DNA from 4 places in the Geobacillus sp. YF-1 genome. Region 4 is predicted to be linked to each of the others. Evidence: riboswitches for the same ligand, from Rfam matches in the RefSeq annotation. Region 4 holds a riboswitch; each other region holds the start of a gene.

Region 1 (5,272 bases), 390 kb from region 4:
GTCTTTAACGTTTTCCAAGCGAGGCTATAGTCGTCTTGGTCGATGACGGTGACGCCGGGAATGTTCAAATCGTTGTCAAACGCCACAACCGGAATGCCTTTGGCGACGGCTTTTTTTACCGGACCTTCGAGCGCATCGGCGCGGCCGTGGTCAAGCAAAATCGCGTCGACGTTTTGTGTAATGGCCGTTTCAACATACGATGCCATCTTTGTCAAATCGTTGTCGGCGTTGTAAATTTGCACTTCGCCGCCGAATTTTTGCACTTGTTCTTTCACGCCGGCGATGTATTGCGAGGAGAATGTGCCGATCGATAGTTGCATAATGGCGGCGATTTTCACCGGCTTTTTCAGTTTTTCCGGAATGGCCGCCTGCTCGCTGCTCGCGGCGGTGGAGCTGTTGGACGATGTGGCGTCGTTGTTGTTCGTTTGTTTCGTTTCGTTGGCCGGCTTGGCGCTCATGGCATCTTGCTCGTTCGTGCAGCCGGTTAAGATGGAAAACACCGTAAAGAAAAGAAGAAAAAGAGGTGATAAGGCTTTAAATCGTTTCATACTGCTCCTCCTTTGCGAATAACGATGGCAGCGCCGTTTCGTAATGGCCGCGGACGATGCCTTTTTCGGTAATGATGGCGGTAATGAGTTCGTTTGGTGTCACGTCAAACGCCGGGTTGTACACGTTGACGCCTTCCGGGGCGATGCGCACACCGGCGAGATGGGTCACTTCGTCCGGATGGCGCTCTTCAATCGGGATGTCCGCCCCTGTTTTTGTCTTGATGTCGATCGTAGACAGCGGCGCGGCGACGTAAAACGGAATGCCGAACGATTGAGCGAGCAAAGCGAGGCCGAACGTGCCGATTTTGTTCGCCGTGTCGCCGTTTCGCGCGATCCGGTCGGCGCCGACGATGATGGCGTTAATATGTTTCGCCTTGATCGTTTGCGCCGCCATGTTGTCGGTGATGAGCGTCACATCGACGCCCGCCTGCATGAGTTCCCATGTGGTCAGGCGCGCCCCTTGCAAAACGGGACGTGTCTCAAGGGCGTAGACGGACAGCTCGATTCCTTTTTCTTTCGCCAAATAAAATGGAGCAAGCGCCGTTCCGTAGCGGGCGGTGGCGATCGAACCGGCGTTGCAAATCGTCATCACCCGGTCGCCCGGGCGGAAAAGGGACAAGGCGTATTCGCCGATGCGGCGGCACACATCCTCATCTTCGATTTGGATGCGGATCGCTTCGTGAATGAGCGTTGTTTTCGCTTCGTTGACGGAAGCGGCGCTGTTGGCGGCGGCGACGAGCCGATCGAGCGCCCAAAACAAGTTGACGGCCGTCGGGCGCGCGCTCGCTAAGTAGTCGCGGTCTTGTTGCAAGCGGCGCTGAAATTCGTCCACCGCTTCGGTTTCATAGCGCGAGGCGGCGAGCGCCAAGCCATAGGCGGCCGTGATGCCGATCGCCGGCGCCCCGCGCACTTTCAACGTCGCGATCGCCTCATGGACGTCTTCGAGCGTATGCAAGTCGATGTATTCGGTGACCGATGGCAGTTTTTGCTGGTTTAAAATCGTGATATGCGTCTCACGCCATTCGACAGAGCGCGGGATGGCAAATGAGTTCATCGTCGTCTTCCTTTCTCGGTTGATCGATTGGCCCAAGCTGGCGTTGGACGGCCGGCCCGGGCAGAGGGTGTCATCGTTCCGTTTCGATAAACAGGCGGCGGAAGCCGTCCGTTCCCGCCAGTTCGGCGCGCTCAACGATCAGGCGGCGGCCAAGGCGGAGCGCGTGCCGTTTCGCGGCGAGCCGTTCGTCTTTTTGTTCAATGCCGTCGAGATCCGCCACATGGGCGAGGCCGATCGTCCGGCGGATGACTTCGCAGCCGGCAAAACCGACGGCGTCAATGAACGCTTGCCGCAGCACCTCATCAAGCAGTCCGGGCGTCGCGGCGTACGTTTCGACGCTTTCCGTCTGCCACAGCTCAGCGAAAATGGACGTAAACACCTTCCATGTTGAGTCGATGTGAACAAAGAGCGGTTGACGCTCCGCTTCAGGACGGGACAACGCATTTAACAGCAAATTGGCGAAAAATTGGCCAAGGTCAAACCCGATCGGGCCGTAAAAGGCGAATTCCGGGTCGATCACTTTCGTTTCGTCGTCGCTGGCGAAAATGCTGCCAGTGTGTAAGTCTCCGTGCAGCAGCACATCCGCTTCAGTCAAAAACTTGCGCTTCAGCTTCGCCGCTTCGAGGCGGAGGCGGTCATCTTCCCAAAGCGCTTCAACGTCTGGGCGCAATTCGTCCTCAAAGTTGTTCGTGTCATGGTCGAAAAACGGATCGGTGAAGACGAGATCTTCCGTAATTTTGCATAGCTCTGGATTGACAAAGCTTTGCGCCAACTTCTTTTTCTCTTGTTGGTTCATGCCGAAATCAGACGTGTAAAACGCCGTTTTGGCGATGAATTCGCCGATATGCCGGGACAACAGCGGGTACGTTTTCCCTTCGATCAGCCCTTTGCGCGCGATTTGCAAGCGAGACAAATCTTCCATTACCGTGATGGCGAGCGATTCGTCGGAATAATAGACTTTTGGGACGTATTGCGGCACATAGCTGGCAAACGTGCGCAGCGCGTTGCTTTCAATGACCGCGCGCTTTAACGTAAGCGGCCAGCTTTCCCCGACGACTTTCGCGTACGGCAGCGCTTGTTTGATGATGACGCCTTGCTTTGTTGCTTGGTCGACGATATGGAAAACAAGGTTCAAGTTTCCGTCGCCGATCTCGCGGCAGGCAAGCGGCGCCCCGTCGCGGAACAAGCCGAGGCGGACGGCGAGGGCGGTCGCTTTTTGTTCGGTGAGCGGTTCGTAAACAGCTGATTGGACAATCGTCATTTTCACGTTCCCCCTTTACGTTTTGGCAAATGAAAAAGCCTCTTTCGCATACGGAAAGAGGCTTGAAGATTATTTGTCTTCACGCCTCTTATCTTTCAGAAAGACAGCGGTCTTTCTGTTGGACTTAGCACCGTGCCCTGCGGAAGCGGGTCGCTTCCGGCGCCGCCCTTGGCGTGCGCCCTATCTCACGATAGCATTACGGTCGGTTGCTGGGCTTCATTGGGCCAATTCCCTCAGCCAACTCTTGATAAGAGTACCGGTCTGGCTATTGAGTTTTTGCAATTTTCGCGATGTTAACAATCGTTTGGTTGCTTGATTCGAATGATACAGGTTGGGCAGGCGGATTGTCAATACGTTTTGAAAAATTTTTTTGCCGCCTCGTCGTAATCGCGCGGCCGGCGGTCGGCAAACACTGGGATGCGCGCACGCACCTGTTTAACGAGCGCCGGGTCGATGTCCGCCAGAAGAACGCCCGGCTTTTCATCGGCCTCGGCGATGATTTCGCCCCACGGGTCGATGACGAGCGAATGGCCGGCAAAGACGTTGTTCGGGTCGCTTCCGGCCCGATTGCAAGCGATGACGTAGCATTGATTTTCAATCGCTCGCGCCATCAGCAGCGTCCGCCAATGGTGAAGGCGAGGAAGCGGCCATTCGGCGACGACAAACAGCACTTCCGCCCCGGCTAAAGCATGGACGCGAATCCACTCCGGAAAGCGGATGTCATAGCAAATGACTCCGGCGCACGACAGCCCGTCAAGCGAAAATAAGCCTGGCGCGTTTCCCGGCTGCAAATACAAATGCTCATCCATCAGTTGGAACAGATGAAGTTTGCTATATTCACTGACGATTTGGCCGCTTCGGTCGGCGACGATCATCGTGTTCGTCACACCGGCGGCGGTTTTTTTGGCGACTGAGCCGGCGACGAAATGGACGCCATATGTTTGCGCCAGGCGGGAGGCGAACGCTTTCGCCCGCCCGGCATCGTCATCGGCAATTTCGTCCAAGCGCGTCAAGTCATAGCCGGTCGTCCATAGTTCCGGAAGCACGACGATGTCGGCTCCTTCGTTGGCGGCGGATTGCACGGCTGTTTCGGCTTGCTGTTCGTTCGTTTGCGGATCGCCAAACGCGATATCGAGCTGGAGGCACGCGATGCGGATGGTCATTGTTTTTCACCCCAATGAAAAAATTTGCTTTACATTTTGCTTTTTACGATATATGATGTTGCACTAGAATTTCAAGAATTTTTCAAGAAGGTGTGGGCGATGACGATCGAATTTCCTTTTTCCGAACTGCTTGAACAGCTGCCGAAGCAGTTTTTTGCTTCGCTTGTCGCCAAAGTGGGAGAGAAAATCAAGGCCGGGCATGATGTCATTAATTTAGGGCAAGGCAATCCGGACCAGCCGACGCCGAAGCATATTGTCGAGGCGATGCAGCGGGCGGCGGCCAACCCGAAATACCATAAATACTCGCCGTTTCAAGGCTACTCGTTTTTGAAAGAAGCCGTTGCCGCCTTTTATGCACGCGAGTACGGAGTTGAGGTCGACCCGACCCGCGAAGTCGCCATTTTGTTTGGCGGCAAGGCCGGGCTTGTCGAGCTGCCGCTTTGCCTCGTCAACCCGGGCGATGCGGTGCTCGTCCCGGATCCGGGCTATCCGGATTACTGGTCGGGAATCGCGCTCGCCCGCGCGCGGATGGAAATGATGCCGCTTGTCGCCGAGCAGCAATTTTTGCCCGATTACAGCACCATTCCGGCGGCGGTTGCCGACCAAGCGAAACTGATGTTTTTAAACTATCCGAACAACCCGACCGGTGCGACGGCGACAAAAGAATTTTTCGCCGAGACGGTGGCGTTCGCCGCCAAGCACGGCATCGCCGTCGTGCACGACTTTGCCTATGGGGCGATCGGTTTTGACGGCAAAAAGCCGGTTAGCTTCCTCGAAGTTGACGGGGCGAAAGATGTCGGGGTGGAAATTTACACGTTTTCGAAAACGTACAATATGGCCGGCTGGCGCGTCGCGTTTGCCGTCGGCAACGAGCGGATCATTCGGGCGCTTGAGCTGCTGCAAGATCATTTGTACGTCAGCCTGTTCGGCGCCGTCCAAGAAGCGGCGGCCGCAGCACTTCTCGGCCCGCAAGATTGCGTCAACGAGCTTGTCGCGCTGTATGAAGCGCGCCGCAACGCCTTCATCGCCGCGTTGCGCGAGATCGGCTGGGAAGCACCGGCGCCGTCCGGGTCGTTTTTCGCCTGGCTCCCCGTACCGAAAGGGTGGTCGTCCGCCGAGTTTGCCGATGTGCTCCTTGAGCGGGCGCATGTCGCCGTCGCTCCGGGCATCGGCTTTGGCGAGCACGGCGAAGGGTATGTGCGCGTCGGCCTGTTGACCGATGAGGCGCGGCTCTGTGAAGCGGCCG
Region 2 (5,272 bases), 610 kb from region 4:
ATCCATCGCCTTGCTGGAATGAGAGGCGCGAAGGAAAGGAAAACAAAGCAGTGCCAACAGTACAAACCCAGCTCCAACAAGTGATAAAGCAGTGCTTGAAAAGGACCATCCTTCCCCTAAGTGGGCCATGCGTTGATAAAATTGCTGTTGCCAGTGAGCAACGTAATCATCCATATGCGCAAGATAAGAAAGCGACAACCCATACATCCGAACCGCTTGGCGGGACAATTGCAACAGCGGCATTATCGCCGCAAGCACAGCATACCCGATCGCCAATGAGGCCATGCGAAAGAACAAAGCTGAACATACACGAGCCGCTCTAGTTGTTGAACCGCGCATCATATGCGATATGACATACAGAAGCAGCACCATCGCTTGCCCAAGCCATACCCACACCGCTCCTCTCACCCCAAACTTGGCGATCAAGCCGACAGAGGGAGGGAGAAACAACGGCGATAGACGCAGCAAAGACACCGCATAGTGAAGGCCTAGCAACCGCCTCCATACGTGATCATCCCGCACACTAGACAACCGCAAATAGTCAAAATGGTAGCGGCGCTCCAACGCCTCTTTTGACTCCAGCGAAACCCCGATTAAAGGACCGACCGATAAAAAGAAAAGAATCAACATCGTCACAACAGGACGAAACATCATTGTCGATCGAAAACAGATCACTGCAACGAGCGCCGACGAAATGAGCCATTTCGTCGCTTCCAACAACAACAGTGTCGTCCGCGGGGAAAACGGTGATTTTCGCTGTAAAGGGGCGATACTGCTTCGCTGTTTTTGGAGATACCATAGCCATACGAGTCTCACGGCTCTTCCCCCTTTCATCTCATAGGAACGGCAGGGGCCTTTCTCCTCCTGCCGGTTTCCATGTTACCATGCAATTGCCGCTTTTTTTCCCCGCTCAGCCACGATTTTTTTTCACCGTTGCTACAAACGCTGACCAACCAATTTCCAAAATGGCATCGACTCCGCCTGACAAAATCGCAGTAATTCCAAGAATCATCGAAACGAGCGTGGAGCCGGTCAGCACGATCGAAACAACAGTTGTAGCAACTGCTTGCGACACGCCGAGCGTTCCGGCAATAAGCGTGAACTACTCGGATTTCAAATCCGATCGGACTTTATTTTATTTTCCGCAATAAACGCGAATAAACGATCCCATAAACAAGAACGGCCGCAATCAATGCGATTTTTCCCCACATTGGCGTCTTAGCCGCTTTTAAGCCAAAGGCAAGGACAATAAACAACACAAACGGCAGGCTAATGAGAATAAAATACGGCCACGACCATCGTTTCATTTCTTTCACTCCTGTCTGTGACGCCATTTCTATTAAATTCCTTGTTACCATCATCCATTTTTTTATTGTACACTTTGACTCTTAAAAAAAAGAGAAATGGGTTGACGTTTTTCGTCTTTTTTTAACATATTTCGACATTTTTTTGTGCTATCGAAACAAAAGGCTCTTCACTAAAAGTTGTACTTGATTTTTTTCATGACACATCTTAACTTAATGCATCCACGAAAGAACAGAAGCCAATCATTTTTTGCCTACACCTGTTCAGAGAAGTGCACGTTGTGGTGATGAACCAAGCAAAAAAGCAATTGGTAAGAAATTGGTGTCAGCGCAAGGAGATGTTCAATAGCCAAAACACAATAGAGTGTGTGACAACGGTTTTTCACCAGCCTCAATCGAAAAACAGCGCATGGCTTCGTTGAACATCGGCCACTGGAGAATGTCTTTCCCTGCTGAACGTTCGATTGGCAAGCAAAGAGAAAACATCGATTGCCCGCATGGCGGCAGGTGTTTGTAGCGCTATTTCCGATTTTTACAATCATACTATAGATGAGCAAATTCGCTAACACAAATTGACAACTAAACAAAAAAGGAGACATAACAAAAAACAGCTCCATGTCGCCTAAGGGGTGCCCTGTTTGTCTCTTAGGGTATGGAAATTACTGAAAAATACTCATCTACAGAATCATACAAGAGTTCCTTCTCCCTTGATCGGGCAAATCTTTGGCAAATTTCTTGCTTCACTGTATTGAATAATTTCAAAAAATACATTAAATTATATAGTAATCACCCAAACGGGACGATACAATTGGATACGAATTTTCTTATCAAGAGAGGGGGAGGGACTGGCCCAGTGAACCCTCAGCAACCTGGCCGCGGCCAAGGTGCTAAATCCAGACAGGCAGCAGCCTGGAAGATAAGAAGAAGCGAACGGAAAGTCTTCTTCTTATGGAAGACTTTTTTCTTTTACTTGCCAAGAAACGGGGGAATGGAACATGGGATTGCTTGATGAGCTGAAACAACGCGTGCTGATCGCCGACGGGGCGATGGGGACGCTTCTCTATTCGCATGGGGTTGACCGTTGTTTTGAAGAATTGAATCTATCGAAACCGGAAGACATCGTCCATATTCACGAAGCCTATATCGCCGCGGGCGCCGACGTCATCCAGACGAATACCTACGGCGCCAACTATGTGAAACTCGCCCGCTACGGCTTGCAAGATGAGGTGCCGGCCATCAACCGGGCGGCGGTGCGGCTCGCCAAACAAGCCGCCAACGGTCGGGCGTACGTGCTCGGGACCATCGGCGGACTGCGCACGTTAAACAAAAGCGCCGTGCCGCTTGATGAAGTGAAGCGGACGTTCCGCGAGCAACTGTTTGTCTTGCTCGCCGAGGGGGTCGATGGCGTGCTGCTCGAGACGTATTACGATTTAGAAGAGTTGGAGACGGTGCTCGCCATCGCCCGCAAAGAGACGGACTTGCCGGTCATCGCCCATGTGTCGCTCCATGAAGTGGGCGTCTTGCAAGACGGCACGCCGCTCGCTGACGCCCTCGCCCGCTTAGAAGCGCTTGGCGCCGATGTCGTCGGGCTCAACTGCCGGCTCGGGCCGTACTATATGCTTCAATCGCTCGAGGAAGTGCCGCTGCCAACGCACGCCTTTTTATCGGCGTACCCGAACGCGAGCCTCCCCGACTATCGCGACGGCCGGCTCGTCTATGAGACGAATGCCGAATACTTCGAGGAAACGGCGAAAGCGTTTCGCGACCAAGGGGTGCGGCTGCTCGGCGGATGCTGCGGCACGACGCCGAACCATATTGAAGCGATGGCGCGGGCGCTGCAAGACCGGACGCCGGCAACGGAAAAAACGGTCAAACGGCGCGCCGTGTCGGTGTCGGTCCAATCCGACGCCCCATCGGCAGCGACGCCGCTTCCCGAACTTGTCCGCGCCCGCCGCTCGGTGATCGTCGAGCTCGATCCCCCGAAAAAATTGGGCATTGACAAATTTCTCGCCGGGGCGAAAGCGCTCCATGACGCCGGCATTGACGCGCTGACGCTGGCTGACAACTCGCTCGCCACACCGCGCATCAGCAACGCCGCCGTCGCGACCATCATCAAAGAGCGGCTCGGCGTCCGCCCGCTCGTGCATATTACGTGCCGCGACCGCAACTTGATCGGTCTGCAGTCGCACTTGATGGGCCTGCATACGCTCGGCATCACCGACGTGCTCGCCATTACCGGCGACCCGTCAAAAATCGGCGACTTCCCGGGAGCGACATCGGTGTACGATTTATCGTCGTTTGATTTAATCCGCTTGATCCGCCAGTTTAATGAAGGATTGTCGTATTCGGGCAAACCGCTCGGACAAAAAACGAACTTCTCGATCGGCGCAGCGTTCAATCCGAACGTCCGTCACTTGGATAAGGCCGTCGAACGGATGGAGAAAAAAATTCAATGCGGCGCCCACTATTTCTTGACCCAGCCGATTTATTCGGAAGAGAAAATCGTGGCCGTGTACGAAGCGACGAAACATTTGGACGCGCCGATTTACATCGGCATTATGCCGCTTGTGAGCGCGCGCAACGCCGAGTTTTTGCATCATGAGGTGCCGGGCATTACGCTGTCCGACGACATTCGCGCCCGCATGGCCGCCTGCGGCGACGACCCGGTGCGGGCGGCGCGCGAAGGAATCGCCATCGCCAAAGCGCTCATTGATGCGGCGTTCGACTTGTTTCACGGCATTTATTTCATTACGCCGTTTTTGCGCTACGACATGACCGTGGAGCTCGTCCGCTACATTCACGAAAAAGAAGCGGCTGCGAAAGAAAGGAAGGTTGTTCATGGCTGACCTCATCTTCGAACAACAGCTGCAGCGAAAAATTCTTGTCATCGACGGCGCCATGGGCACCATGATCCAAAGCGCCAACTTATCAGCCGCCGACTTTGGCGGCGAGGCGTATGAAGGGTGCAACGAATACTTGACCATCACCGCTCCGCACGTCATCCGCCATATTCATGAAGCGTACTTGGAAGCCGGCGCGGACATCATCGAAACGAACACGTTCGGGGCGACGCGCATCGTCCTTGATGAATACGGGCTTGGCCATTTGGCGCTCGAGCTGAACATCGAAGCAGCAAAGCTCGCCAAACAAGCGGCCGAGTCGTTCGCAACGCCCGACTGGCCGCGCTTTGTCGCCGGTTCGATGGGGCCGACGACGAAAACTTTGTCGGTCACGGGCGGAGCGACGTTTGACGAACTCGTTGCCGCCTATGAAGAACAGGCGCGCGGACTGCTTTTGGGCGGCGTCGACCTTCTCCTTTTGGAAACGTGCCAAGATACCTTGAATGTCAAAGCGGGATTCATCGGCATTTCCAAAGCGTTTGAAGCCGTCGGCCGCCGCGTGCCGCTCATGATTTCCGGCACGATCGAACCGATGGGTACGACGCTTGCCGGGCAGGCGATCGATTCGTTTTTCATCTCGATCCGCCACATGAAGCCGATCGCCGTCGGCTTAAACTGCGCGACCGGTCCGGAGTTTATGACCGACCATTTGCGCACGCTCGCCTCGCTTGCCGACACGGCGGTCAGCTGTTACCCGAACGCCGGCCTGCCGGACGAAGAAGGGCATTACCATGAAACACCGGAGATGCTCGCGGAAAAAATTCGCCGTTTTGCCGAAAAAGGATGGATCAACATCGTCGGCGGGTGCTGCGGCACGACGCCGGACCATATCCGCGCCATCGCCGAAGCGGTGCGCCACATTCCGCCGCGGGCGATCCCGTCTTCATTTGATGTCCACGCCGTCTCCGGCATTGAAGCGCTCATCTACGATGAAACGATGCGCCCGCTTTTTGTCGGTGAGCGGACGAACGTCATCGGCTCGCGCAAATTTAAGCGCCTCATCGCCGAAGGCAAATACGAAGAAGCGGCGGAAATCGCCCGCGCCCAAGTGAAAAACGGCGCCCATGT
Region 3 (5,272 bases), 1.7 Mb from region 4:
TTTCTTTTCTGAATGAAAATATGCCTCCAATTGGTGTGTCAGCGTTTTTTCACCGGCCTTCTAGGCGATGAGCGCTGCCCTTGGCGCAAGCGGGAGGGCTCAAGCCGCTGACCCACCGTTATCGTGCGCTGCATGGCTTCATCATTTCGCCGCCCGTTGCCATGTTAGAACCGCTGACGAAAAATAACGGGAGCGAACCGCTCCCGTTATTGATTGTTTTGCGCCGCTGGAATGACGGCACCGTGGTATTTTTCTTTGATGAAATCTTGAATTTCTTTCGATTGCAGCACTTCGACCAATGTTTTGATTTCCTTCCGGTTTTCATCGCCTTTGCGCACGGCGACAATGTTCACATACGGATTGTTTTTCGGCGACTCCACAGCGATCGGGTCTTTCGCCGGATCCAAGCCGGCGTCCAGCGCATAGTTGGCATTGATCAGCACCGCATCGCCTTCGCCGTTTTTGTAAATTTGCGGCAGCAGCCCAGCGTCGACATCGGCCTTAAACTTCAAATGCTTCGGATTTTCGACGATGTCGTTCACCGTCGCTTTCGTTTTATCGACGCCCGGTTTCAGTTTAATGAGCCCTTTTTCTTGCAGCATTGACAAAATACGGCCGTGGTCGGCGACCGAGTTGCTCATGATGATCGTTGCGCCGTCCGGCAGCTCTTCGATGCTTTTGTATTTTTTCGAGTACAAGCCGATCGGCTCAATATGGATGCCACCGGCGTTAACGAATTGGTAGCCATGCTCTTTCATTTGCGACTCTAAATAAGGAATGTGTTGGAAGTAGTTGGCATCAATTTCTTTGTCGGCCAACGCTTTGTTCGGCAAAATATAGTCTTGGAACGTAATGATCTCCAAGTCAATGCCTTTTTTCTTCAAAATCGGTTTCGCTTTTTCCAAAATTTCCGCATGCGGCACGTTCGAGGCGCCGACTTTCAGTTTTACCAATTTGCCGTTGCCACCCTCATCGGCGGCGTTGTTGTTGCCGCCGCAAGCCGCCAAGGCGAACACCAAGACGGAAGCGAACAGCACGCCAAGCCATTTTTTCATCGATTTTTTCCTCCTTTTATCGTTTATCTATTTTGGAAGTGACAATGTCACCGATCCACTGAATGACAAAGACAATCACAAGCACCAACACGGTCGCGACAAACGTCACATCGTTATGGCTGCGCTGAAATCCTTCCAAATACGCCAAATTCCCAAGTCCACCGGCGCCGACAACGCCAGCCATCGCCGTATAGCCGACAAGCGACACCGCGGTGACGGTAATCCCCGAGACAAGGGCTGGCAACGATTCCGGCAAAAGCACCTTCCAAATGATCGTCCACGTCGAGGCGCCCATCGCCTGCGCCGCTTCAATGACCCCTTTGTCAATTTCGCGGAGGGCGATCTCAACCATGCGGGCGTAAAACGGCGCCGCACCGATGATGAGCGCCGGCAGCGCCGCGTTGGCGCCGAGCATCGTCCCGACGAGCCATTTCGTAAACGGAATAAGCAAAATGATCAAAATAATGAACGGAATGGAGCGGAAAATGTTGACGAACGCCGCGATGACCGTATTGGCCAGCCGGTTCTCCCATAGGTTTCCCTTTGCCGTTAAAAATAACAGCAGCCCAAGCACCACTCCGAGGACGAACGTGGCGGCGACCGCCATGCCGGTCATGTACAGCGTCTCGACCGTTGCCGCCCACATCGTTTCCCATTGCACGTTCGGCAGGAGGTTAGCGAGCATCGTGAATCACCTCCACCGCCACTTGTTGGTCTTGAATATAGTCGAGCGCCCGACCGATTTCATCCGCCGCCCCGTCGATGTGCACAAACAGCACGCCGTAGGCGCCTTGATGGGTTTGTGAAATTTTTCCTTGCAAAATGTTGACATCAACAGCAAATTGGCGGACGACTTGCGTAATGAGCGGCTGTCCAGCGGCGGCGCCGACAAACGTCAACTGCGCGATCACCCCGTTCGGGTATTGGCCGAACAGATGCGAGACAGCTTCTTCGGTTTCCTCCGGCTCGACCAGCTGCTTGACGAACCGTTTCGTAATCGGCTGCTGCGGGTTCCGGAACACGTGCAGCACGTCGCCTTGTTCGACGATTTTGCCGCTTTCCATCACCGCGACGCGGTCGCAAATTTTGCGAATGACGTGCATTTCATGGGTGATGAGCACGATCGTCAGCCCGAGCCGCTTGTTGATGTCAACGAGCAAATCCAAAATCGCGTCCGTCGTCTGCGGATCGAGGGCGGACGTCGCCTCATCGCAAAGCAGGACTTTCGGATTGTTGGCGAGCGCCCGCGCGATGCCGACCCGCTGCTTTTGCCCGCCGCTCAGCTGCGACGGATACGCCTCTTCCCGCCCGGTGAGACCGACAAGCTGGATGAGCTCATCGACGCGCTTTTGCCGTTCCTCTCTCGGAACACCGGCGATCTCGAGCGGAAAAGCGATATTTTCCCTGACGGTGCGCGACCAAAGCAAGTTGAAATGCTGGAAAATCATGCCGATTTCCTGACGGGCGTTTCGAAGCTCCCGACCTTTCACGCGCGCCATGTCGCGGCCGGCGACGATCACCCGACCGCTCGTCGGTTTTTCCAATCCGTTTAACAGCCGAATGAGCGAACTTTTTCCGGCCCCGCTGTAGCCGATAATTCCAAAAATTTCTCCTTCGCGAATCTCAAGCGACACGTTGTCAACGGCTGTCACCGCACCGTTGGCCGCTTGGTATACTTTCGTCACCTGTTCAAGGGTGATCATCGTTTCACCTTCCTTTCTTGCCGTGCGCTTCCCGTTCGCCAGCAGGCGCAAGCCCCGCCGCCGAGCGCGCCCGCGCAAGCAGCCGAAGCGGGCTGTTCACGCCCAGCGCCCAAGCAAGCGCAAAAAGAAAACCTTTCTGCCCGCGGAGAACAGAAAGGTATTGTCTACCATTCCGTCTCTTATCTCTCAAAGCAGGCTGCTTTGTGTGAATTGGCACCATTTCAGCGCAAGCGCTGACGGTTGCCGGGCTTCATTGGGCACATCCCTCCACCTCTCTTGATAAGAGCGCAACGCGAATGTATTCAATTTGGTTACGAATGTGATTGTATCATCGGATGTCGAATCGTGTCAACCCATTTTTTATCCGACATGCCGATACGGCTTGGCCAAATGGAGGAGCGACTCCAGCAGCAATAAATGGCGGAAGCTTCCCGATACGTGCACTTCTTGCAGCCGGACGAGCTGCTGCAGCTTCAGCTCACCGCTCAGCAAGGAGGCGAGCGCTTCCTTCGAACCGCGCACCGTCAACGTGTTTCGTTCATCGTTCTCGCACTCAACGATGGCCGGCTCTTTGCCAAGCAAGACGGAAGCGGCCTCCCCGTCGCTTTCAAACCGAACGCATAACTGCTCGTCCGGCAAAATCGGCAACAAATGACGCAACATTTGCATCCGCTCGATGAACCGTTCCACAAACTCACGCACTTCCATTGACCATCACCCCCATGTCCTTTGTTCTCTATTTCCATATGTGGGGGCAAGAATCCTTTACAAAAATCTCGACAGCCTGTTGACGAACGGACGCCGTTTTTGTCATTTCCCAAGAAATGTGTCAAACGGAGTCAAAAAAGGGGACAGTCAACGCGGCAGCCGGGCTTGCAGTTGCTCATACAAATCGGTGACGGAAGGGAACGCATACCATTTGCCGGCCATCGCTCCGTCAACAAAAAGAAGCAAGCATGGAACGCTGGAAATTTGCCACTCCACGGCCTGCTCGGGAATATAGTTGATATCCGTTTCGTAAAACGGCAACGTCGGGAATAGCTGCTCGATAATCACGAGCATCCGCCGCGCCAATTGACATGTGCCGCATAGCGGGGTATACAAATACAGCGCCAAAAGCGGCTCGTTCTCGATCGTTTTTCTGAGCTCATTGCGATCGATCGCGTTCACCCGCTTCCCCCCTTCATCAACCATTCCATGCGCACCTCAAAATCGGCGCGCAGCAACACTTGTGCCAAATGCCAAAGCGGAGCGGCCGCCACTTCCCGGTACGCCCGGTCAATATAAATATGTTCGGCTTCGGGAAACATGCGGCGAAACTGGCGGCGCAGCTTCTCCCCCGCCTCATCGGCGTCGGCAAGCACGTATACATCTTGGCCTTCGAACTCGTCGGCCAACTCTTCCAAGCGGGCATCGCTGATCGTCCCGTTCGTACACACGATCACGACCGGTTCATTCAACACCGCCGCCACCTTTTGTTTATCCGATCTCCCCTCGACGATGATCACCTTTTCCACTTGTCGCATATCCGCCCCACCTAACTCCACCAATGTTGCTCTATTGTATGATCGATGCGAGCCAAAGGTTGAAAAAAAGCAACGGCCATCCACCGTTGCCTTTCAACACCAGCCCGCTTCCCCGTCGCAGTCGACATATTTTTGCCCCGGCTCAACGGTAGCGGTCACGTCTTTGTAAACTTTTCCATTTTGCACTGTATAGCCGCTTTTTAACGGAACGGTCTCCGGAAGCGGAACATGGCCGATCAGCTCCCCTTCCGCATACAAATCAAGCGTGCGGCCGTTCCATTTGCCGATTACCCGATCGGTCACATCGATGCGCGCCGATTGCAGCGCCATCTTTCGCACCCCCTTGTTTCATTTCTTCCATATGTATAGGGTGCCCGAATTGAGCCGAAAATGACGGCCATGTTTATCCTTCCGTCACCATCGCTTCGTATTGTTCCGCTGTCAATAATTGGTCAATCTCACGGGTGTCGCTCGGTTTCACGACGATCATCCACGCTTTCTCGTACGGCGATTCGTTGACATACTCCGGATGATCGTTGAGCGCCTCGTTTACTTCGACGACCGTTCCGCTGACCGGCGCGTACAGCTCCGAGACGGTTTTCACCGACTCAACGCTGCCGAACGGCTCGTTCGCTTTCAGCTGCGCGCCCACTTCCGGCAGTTCGACAAAGACGATATCCCCCAACTCGGATTGCGCGTAATCCGTAATGCCGATGCGCACGTGTTCTCCTTCGACGCGCACCCACTCATGCTCTTTCGTATAGCGAAGTTCCTTTGGCGTGTTCATCGAATCCCTCCATTGCGACAAAAAAGTGTGCTCCTCTTCATCATAACCGATTTTCCGCGAAAACTCACCGTCTGTCTGTTCGGCCGGCGAAAAATTTTTGGGCTTCGCACCCGCCCTGTCGAAAACCGTTGTCTACGCCGACCGCCCGAACCGGCGGAACAACCCCCGTTTGCCCCTTTCGCTGTTGCCGTTCCGCCGTGC
Region 4 (5,272 bases):
TATGCGGTGACGACCTTGCTTCGCGATGACCAAATGCACGCTTCGATCAACTTGCACACGACGTTTCATCGTCCGCTGGAAGCCGGGGAAGCGGAAATCGAGGCGCTAGTGGAAAAACCCGGGCGAACGGTCGTTTATGTGACCGCCACCGTGCGGCAAAACGGCAAAGAGGTGGCGAGCGCCACGTCATCCGTGCTCATCATGGAAAAACGATGAAGGTCATTCGTGCGAGCGGGTCATGGACAGGATTCCGAAAGAAAGCCAAACAGGCTGGTGAAAAACGGTTGTTTCTTTTGAACAATGGGGGAGCGTGTGAAAGACGCTCCTGATGCGACAGGGCTTTTCTATTTGAGAGGCGAGGCCGGTAAGCGGCCTGTCTCCTTAAATCACCGCCCCTCAAAACCTACTGGAAAGAAAGCGGCATTTCGGACAACGGCTCCGGCCGCCTTGGCCCTTCACAACGGGCAGGGGGAATGATGATGGGCTTTGCCCGCCAGCGCGAGCCGAACTGCAGGGGGCGCTCAGTTCCTAACCGCCCTCGGCGGCAAAGCGCCGAAGAAAGCGCTGCCAAAAACAGCGGCTTTTCGGCGCTTTTTGCTGTTTGTTAAGGGCGGACAAACGTTTTCGGCATCACAACGGCGACGACTTGCCCGCGGGCGCATAATTCACCGTTCGCGAACACTTCGGTGTCAACTTGCCATTTTTTCGGATGAATTTCCGTCACCGTGCCGATGGCCACAAGCGGCACCCCGTGCGGCGTCGGTTTGAGAAAATCGACGTGCAGCGAAGCGGTGACAAAGCGCGGCGGCGTCTCCCCGCTGCCCGGCTCATGGCCGTTTTTCCGGTGCAACGCCAGCGCCGCTGAACCGGTGCCGTGGCAGTCGATGAGCGAGGCGATCAATCCGCCGTACACAAATCCAGGGATGGCTGTATGTTCGGGGCGCGGCGTGTATACGGTCACCGTCTTGTCCCCTTGCCATCCGGTGCGGAAATGGTGGCCCGTCTCATTCAAACGGCCGCAGCCATAGCACCAAGCGAATTCATCCGGATAGTCGTCTTGAATGGCGTGAACGATCGTTTCTTCCACTACACATCTCCCCCTCTCTTTTTCTAGTATACCATTGAATAGAGAGAACGACGACTCTTATTTAGGAAGATGGCTGCTTAGTGATGGACAAGACTGGCGAGAGAATGCGCGGCACGAGGCCCTAACGGCCAGACGGCAAATGCATAGGCGGTCCAAACAGCGGACCGCCCGTGTTTATTGTGCAGATCGCTCCGGCTCGTAAAATTCGATCCATTCCCCGTCCGGGCCGAGGAAAAACAAATATTTCGCCCCGTTCGGAAGCTCGGTAATGTCCTCCCAAACGAGTGGAACGCCAAGCGACACGAGCCGCTCTTTCTCTTGCTCAATGCCTTCGACCGTAAATGCGACGTGATGCACTTTTCCTTCCGTCGGCAAATCCGGATTGTATCCTTCGATGAGTTCGACGATGACTTGCCCGTCAAGCCCCAAAAACGCCAGTTTCATCGTCCCGTTCGTATGAATCATCTCGCTGAGCAGCTCGAGGCCGACGACGTTTTGATAAAATGCTTTCGATGTTTCGATATCTTTCACTTGGATGCCGACGTGTTCAAATTTTTTGACTGCCATTCGCTGTTCTTCCTTTCTCTCATGTTCTACAATTCAATGGAAAACACAGCCCGCAAATACGGGGTCATTCGCGGTGGAAAAATGTCCTTTTTTCCTAGCTCCATCCATACATAGCGGTCAAGAGCATACGGTCCTTCCGCTTTCCATTCCTCCGCCTCATCGTTCGTCAGCACGATGGAAAACATCGTTCCTTGCGCTTCCCCATACAAATGGACATATCCGTCCCCGCGGTCGATATGCACCACCGCCTGCCGATCGAACCGGATGAGCTCCGTCCGCACGCAGCGCATGACGTGAACGGCAAACGTCGCCGCCGGCAAATGCGCTGCCATGCAAGCGCGGAGCGACAGTCGTTCGGCCACTGCTTCCCCCTCACCTCCCATCATCAAAAACCCCCCTTCCGCCTCGGAATGACGCGAAAGGGGGTGGCCGTTCTTATCATCCAAAGCGACATCGCTTTGCGGGTGTTAGCACCTTGCCAGCGGCAGGTTGCTGTGGGGTCATCAAGCCCGTTCTCTCGCCCACTCTTGATAAGACGTATGCAATTTGTCTTCTATCTTATCATACATCATCAAAGGCGGCAATCGTCATTGTTCGACTTCCGGCTGCTCGGACGTGACGCCGACATCTTTCCACGTCAGTTTCGATCCCGGATCGACCGTGAAGTTGGCGACGCGGTTGTTGACGGCATAAATGGCCGAACGATACAACGTCGGAATGACCGGAACTTCTTCGTTCATCAATTTTTGCCATTCACTGTAAATTTTCCGGCGATATTCTTTGTCAAACGCCTGTTCAGAATGGCCTTTTTCCAACAGTTCATCGTTTTTCTCATTCACCCAGCGCGAGTAGTTGAACATGACGTTCCGTCCATACAATCCGTATGGATCGACGTCCGTGCCCGTCCCCCACGCGGCTGCGTAAACGTCCACTTTCGGATCGTCTTTTTCGACCATATCATAGAAGGAGTTGAACTCCGCCAAGCGTCCGTCCACCAGCTGAACATCGAGGCCGACATCTTTCCAGCATTGCATATAAAATTTAGCCAACGGTTCAGCGATGTCCCCGCCGCTCATCGCCAAGAAGTTGATCTTGAATTTTTTGCCGTTCGGGTCTTCGCGGAGGCCATCGCCATCCACATCTTTATACCCCGCTTCATCCAACAATTGCTTCGCTTTTTCCGGATTGTACGTATACCCTTTGATCGAACTGTCATGATAGCCCGGGAACGACGGCGGAATGAGCGTGTTCGCCGGGAAGCGCAAACCATGATACAGGCGGTCGGCCACCTCTTGGTTGTTGATGGCGTACGCCATCGCTTGGCGCAGTTTTTTGTTTTGGAATTTCGGATTGTCCATGACGTTTTCCTGCTTTTTCGCATCCCAGTGGCCGAGTTTAAAGCCGATATAGTTGTACGCTAGGTCCACTCTGCCGATAAACTGAATGTTTTTCGTCCCTTTCGCGTTCAAATATTGGTCGGTCGGGAACTCGGCGACGTCAATTTCGCCTTTTTTCAGCGCTTGCAGGACGACTTGCGGGCTGACGACTTTCAAAATGACGCCTTCCAAGTTCGGTTTGCCGGCCCAGTAGTCATCATTGCGGACAAACTCGACCGACTCGCCCGGAACGATTTTCTTCACTTTGAACGGTCCGAAGCCGATCGGGTTTTTCCGGATTTTATCCGATTTCGCCAAGTCTTTGATCGGAATGTCTTTCAAGTAATGCTTCGGCAGCGGATACGCCCAAATGCCGGTCAACACCGACGGATTGGCCTGTTTCCATGTAATCGTCAACGTCTTTTTGTCGATGACTTTAATGCCGGAAATTTTATTCGCTTTGCCGCTATGATATTCTTCCATCCCGACGATGCCTTGGATGAGCGCATCGCCATAGCGGACGCCCGTGTAATCTTTACTGCCAATGACCAAATAGGCGTACTCCAAGTCTTCGGCGGTCACCGGCTGGCCGTCATGCCAGTTGACGTTGTCTTTGATGCGGATCGTCATCGTCTTTTTGTCTTTCGACAACTCGTATGTGGCAGCGCCGTCATTCGTAATCTCATAGTCGCTGTTCGTTCGGAAAAGCGACTCGTCAAAAAATTGCAAAATCTCCGCGTCGGGCGTTCCCGTGTAGAACGCATAGCTGAGCGTCCCTTCAAACGGCGTGTCGGACACAAGGCCGTATTTCAGCACGCCGCCGTCAATGATTTTCCCGTCGTTTTTCACCGTCATCGGGAATTTGCTGATGTCTTCCTTCTGAGCTGCCGGTTTTTCGTTGTTGTTGCCCTTTCCGCTCGTTGTGTCGGATTTGCCCGTGCACCCGGCGAGCACGAGCAAGAGCGCGGCGAGAGCCGCCAACCATCTTTGCTTCACATTTTCTCCCCCTTATCCTAATCGTTGTCTTGCATCAGCCGCACGTTTCAACGCTTGGCCGATGAAATTTATGCACAGCATCATCACTAAAATAAGCAATGATGCAGGCAACCAAACCCACCATTTGTTTTGCAGCACATCCGGATTGGTCGCGTAACTGACGAGCGTGCCCAAGCTCGGCGTGCTCTCCGGCAGCCCGAAGCCAAGATACGTGAGCCCAGACTCGATGCCGATGTTGCCCGCCAAATTTAACGTCAAATTGACGATAATGATCGAACTGAGGTTAGGCAAAATTTGAAAAATAATGATTTTCCAATCCGGCGTGCCGAGCGTTTTTGACGCGCTGACATAATCCAGCTCGCGCTCGGCCAGCGTTTTGGCGCGGATCAGCCGAGCTTTGCCCGTCCACAAAAACGCGCTCATGATCAAAATGAACGTCAATACATTATATTTAGGCACAATGGCGACAAAAACAATAACGAGCATCAAAAACGGCAGAACGAGAATGAAATCGATGATGCGCATAATGACATTGTCAATCCAGCCGCCAAAATACCCAGCAATCAGCCCGATCGCCAGCCCGATGAGGCCGGTAATAAGCGTAATGGCCAGCCCGATCGTAAACGAGTTGCGGGCGCCGATGATGAGCTGGCCAAACACGTCGCGCCCCCCGTAGTCTGTGCCAAGCCAGTGTTCCGCTGACGGCGGAGAATAGATGGAAAGAAAATCGACTTTCACGATTTCCTCTTGATCCAAAAAGAGTGACACGCCATAGACGATCGCCAAAAGGATTCCTAAAATGATGAGCGAGCCAAGCGCGAGCCGATCCCGAACTACCTCCCGCCACATGATCGAAAAGGCGGAAGGGCTTTTCTCGATGTTCGCTCCAGCCGGCGTTGGGTCGCTGATTTCCGCTTTCATGTCAGCCGTCTTCCTCCTTTCCTACTCAATCCGGATGCGCGGGTCGACCGCACTCAAAATGATGTCCGACAACAGCGTGCCCACGAGCGTCGCCAGGCCGGAAATCATGACGAGCGCCGTCACGACGCTGTAATCCCGCTGCATAATCGACTGCAAAAACAGCTGGCCAAGCCCCGGGTAGCTGTAGATCGACTCCAGAAACACGGAACCGCCGATAAGTCCGGTGATTTCATACCCTAAAAACGCCGCGATCGGCAAAAACGAATTGCGCAAAATATGGCGCCAATAGATATGCCGCTCCGGCACGCCTTTCGCCCGCGCCGTT

The links. Region 4 has a riboswitch for S-adenosylmethionine ahead of ACTVIM_RS06685 (hypothetical protein). Riboswitches for the same ligand answer to the same signal wherever they lie in the genome.
Positions count from the first base shown of each region.
Region 1: another riboswitch for S-adenosylmethionine. It lies ahead of mtnK (S-methyl-5-thioribose kinase); the one in region 4 lies ahead of ACTVIM_RS06685 (hypothetical protein).
Region 2: another riboswitch for S-adenosylmethionine. It lies ahead of ACTVIM_RS03610 (bifunctional homocysteine S-methyltransferase/methylenetetrahydrofolate reductase); the one in region 4 lies ahead of ACTVIM_RS06685 (hypothetical protein).
Region 3: another riboswitch for S-adenosylmethionine. It lies ahead of ACTVIM_RS14825 (methionine ABC transporter ATP-binding protein); the one in region 4 lies ahead of ACTVIM_RS06685 (hypothetical protein).

Region 1 covers NZ_CP199850.1:928,781-934,052, forward strand. The annotation lists gene ACTVIM_RS04700 (sugar ABC transporter substrate-binding protein) at 1-548, opposite strand, end outside; gene mtnA (S-methyl-5-thioribose-1-phosphate isomerase) at 535-1,602, opposite strand; gene mtnK (S-methyl-5-thioribose kinase) at 1,673-2,863, opposite strand; SAM riboswitch class I at 2,949-3,117, opposite strand; gene ACTVIM_RS04715 (carbon-nitrogen family hydrolase) at 3,211-4,026, opposite strand; gene ACTVIM_RS04720 (pyridoxal phosphate-dependent aminotransferase) at 4,126-5,272, shown strand, end outside.
Region 2 covers NZ_CP199850.1:716,014-721,285, reverse strand. The annotation lists gene ACTVIM_RS03625 (hypothetical protein) at 1-816, opposite strand, end outside; gene ACTVIM_RS03620 (uberolysin/carnocyclin family circular bacteriocin) at 911-1,075, opposite strand; gene ACTVIM_RS03615 (hypothetical protein) at 1,131-1,307, opposite strand; SAM riboswitch class I at 2,126-2,227, shown strand; gene ACTVIM_RS03610 (bifunctional homocysteine S-methyltransferase/methylenetetrahydrofolate reductase) at 2,300-4,150, shown strand; gene metH (methionine synthase) at 4,143-5,272, shown strand, end outside.
Region 3 covers NZ_CP199850.1:2,984,000-2,989,271, forward strand. The annotation lists gene ACTVIM_RS14815 (MetQ/NlpA family ABC transporter substrate-binding protein) at 207-1,055, opposite strand; gene ACTVIM_RS14820 (methionine ABC transporter permease) at 1,072-1,740, opposite strand; gene ACTVIM_RS14825 (methionine ABC transporter ATP-binding protein) at 1,730-2,758, opposite strand; SAM riboswitch class I at 2,935-3,044, opposite strand; gene ACTVIM_RS14830 (hypothetical protein) at 3,119-3,466, opposite strand; gene ACTVIM_RS14835 (thioredoxin family protein) at 3,614-3,928, opposite strand; gene ACTVIM_RS14840 (toprim domain-containing protein) at 3,925-4,284, opposite strand; gene ACTVIM_RS14845 (YusG family protein) at 4,378-4,614, opposite strand; gene gcvH (glycine cleavage system protein GcvH) at 4,688-5,071, opposite strand.
Region 4 covers NZ_CP199850.1:1,321,037-1,326,308, reverse strand. The annotation lists gene ACTVIM_RS06700 (PaaI family thioesterase) at 1-216, shown strand, start outside; gene ACTVIM_RS06695 (PaaI family thioesterase) at 605-1,087, opposite strand; gene ACTVIM_RS06690 (VOC family protein) at 1,262-1,654, opposite strand; gene ACTVIM_RS06685 (hypothetical protein) at 1,681-2,037, opposite strand; SAM riboswitch class I at 2,087-2,191, opposite strand; gene opp4A (oligopeptide ABC transporter substrate-binding protein) at 2,242-4,026, opposite strand; gene ACTVIM_RS06675 (ABC transporter permease) at 4,039-4,947, opposite strand; gene opp4B (oligopeptide ABC transporter permease) at 4,969-5,272, opposite strand, start outside.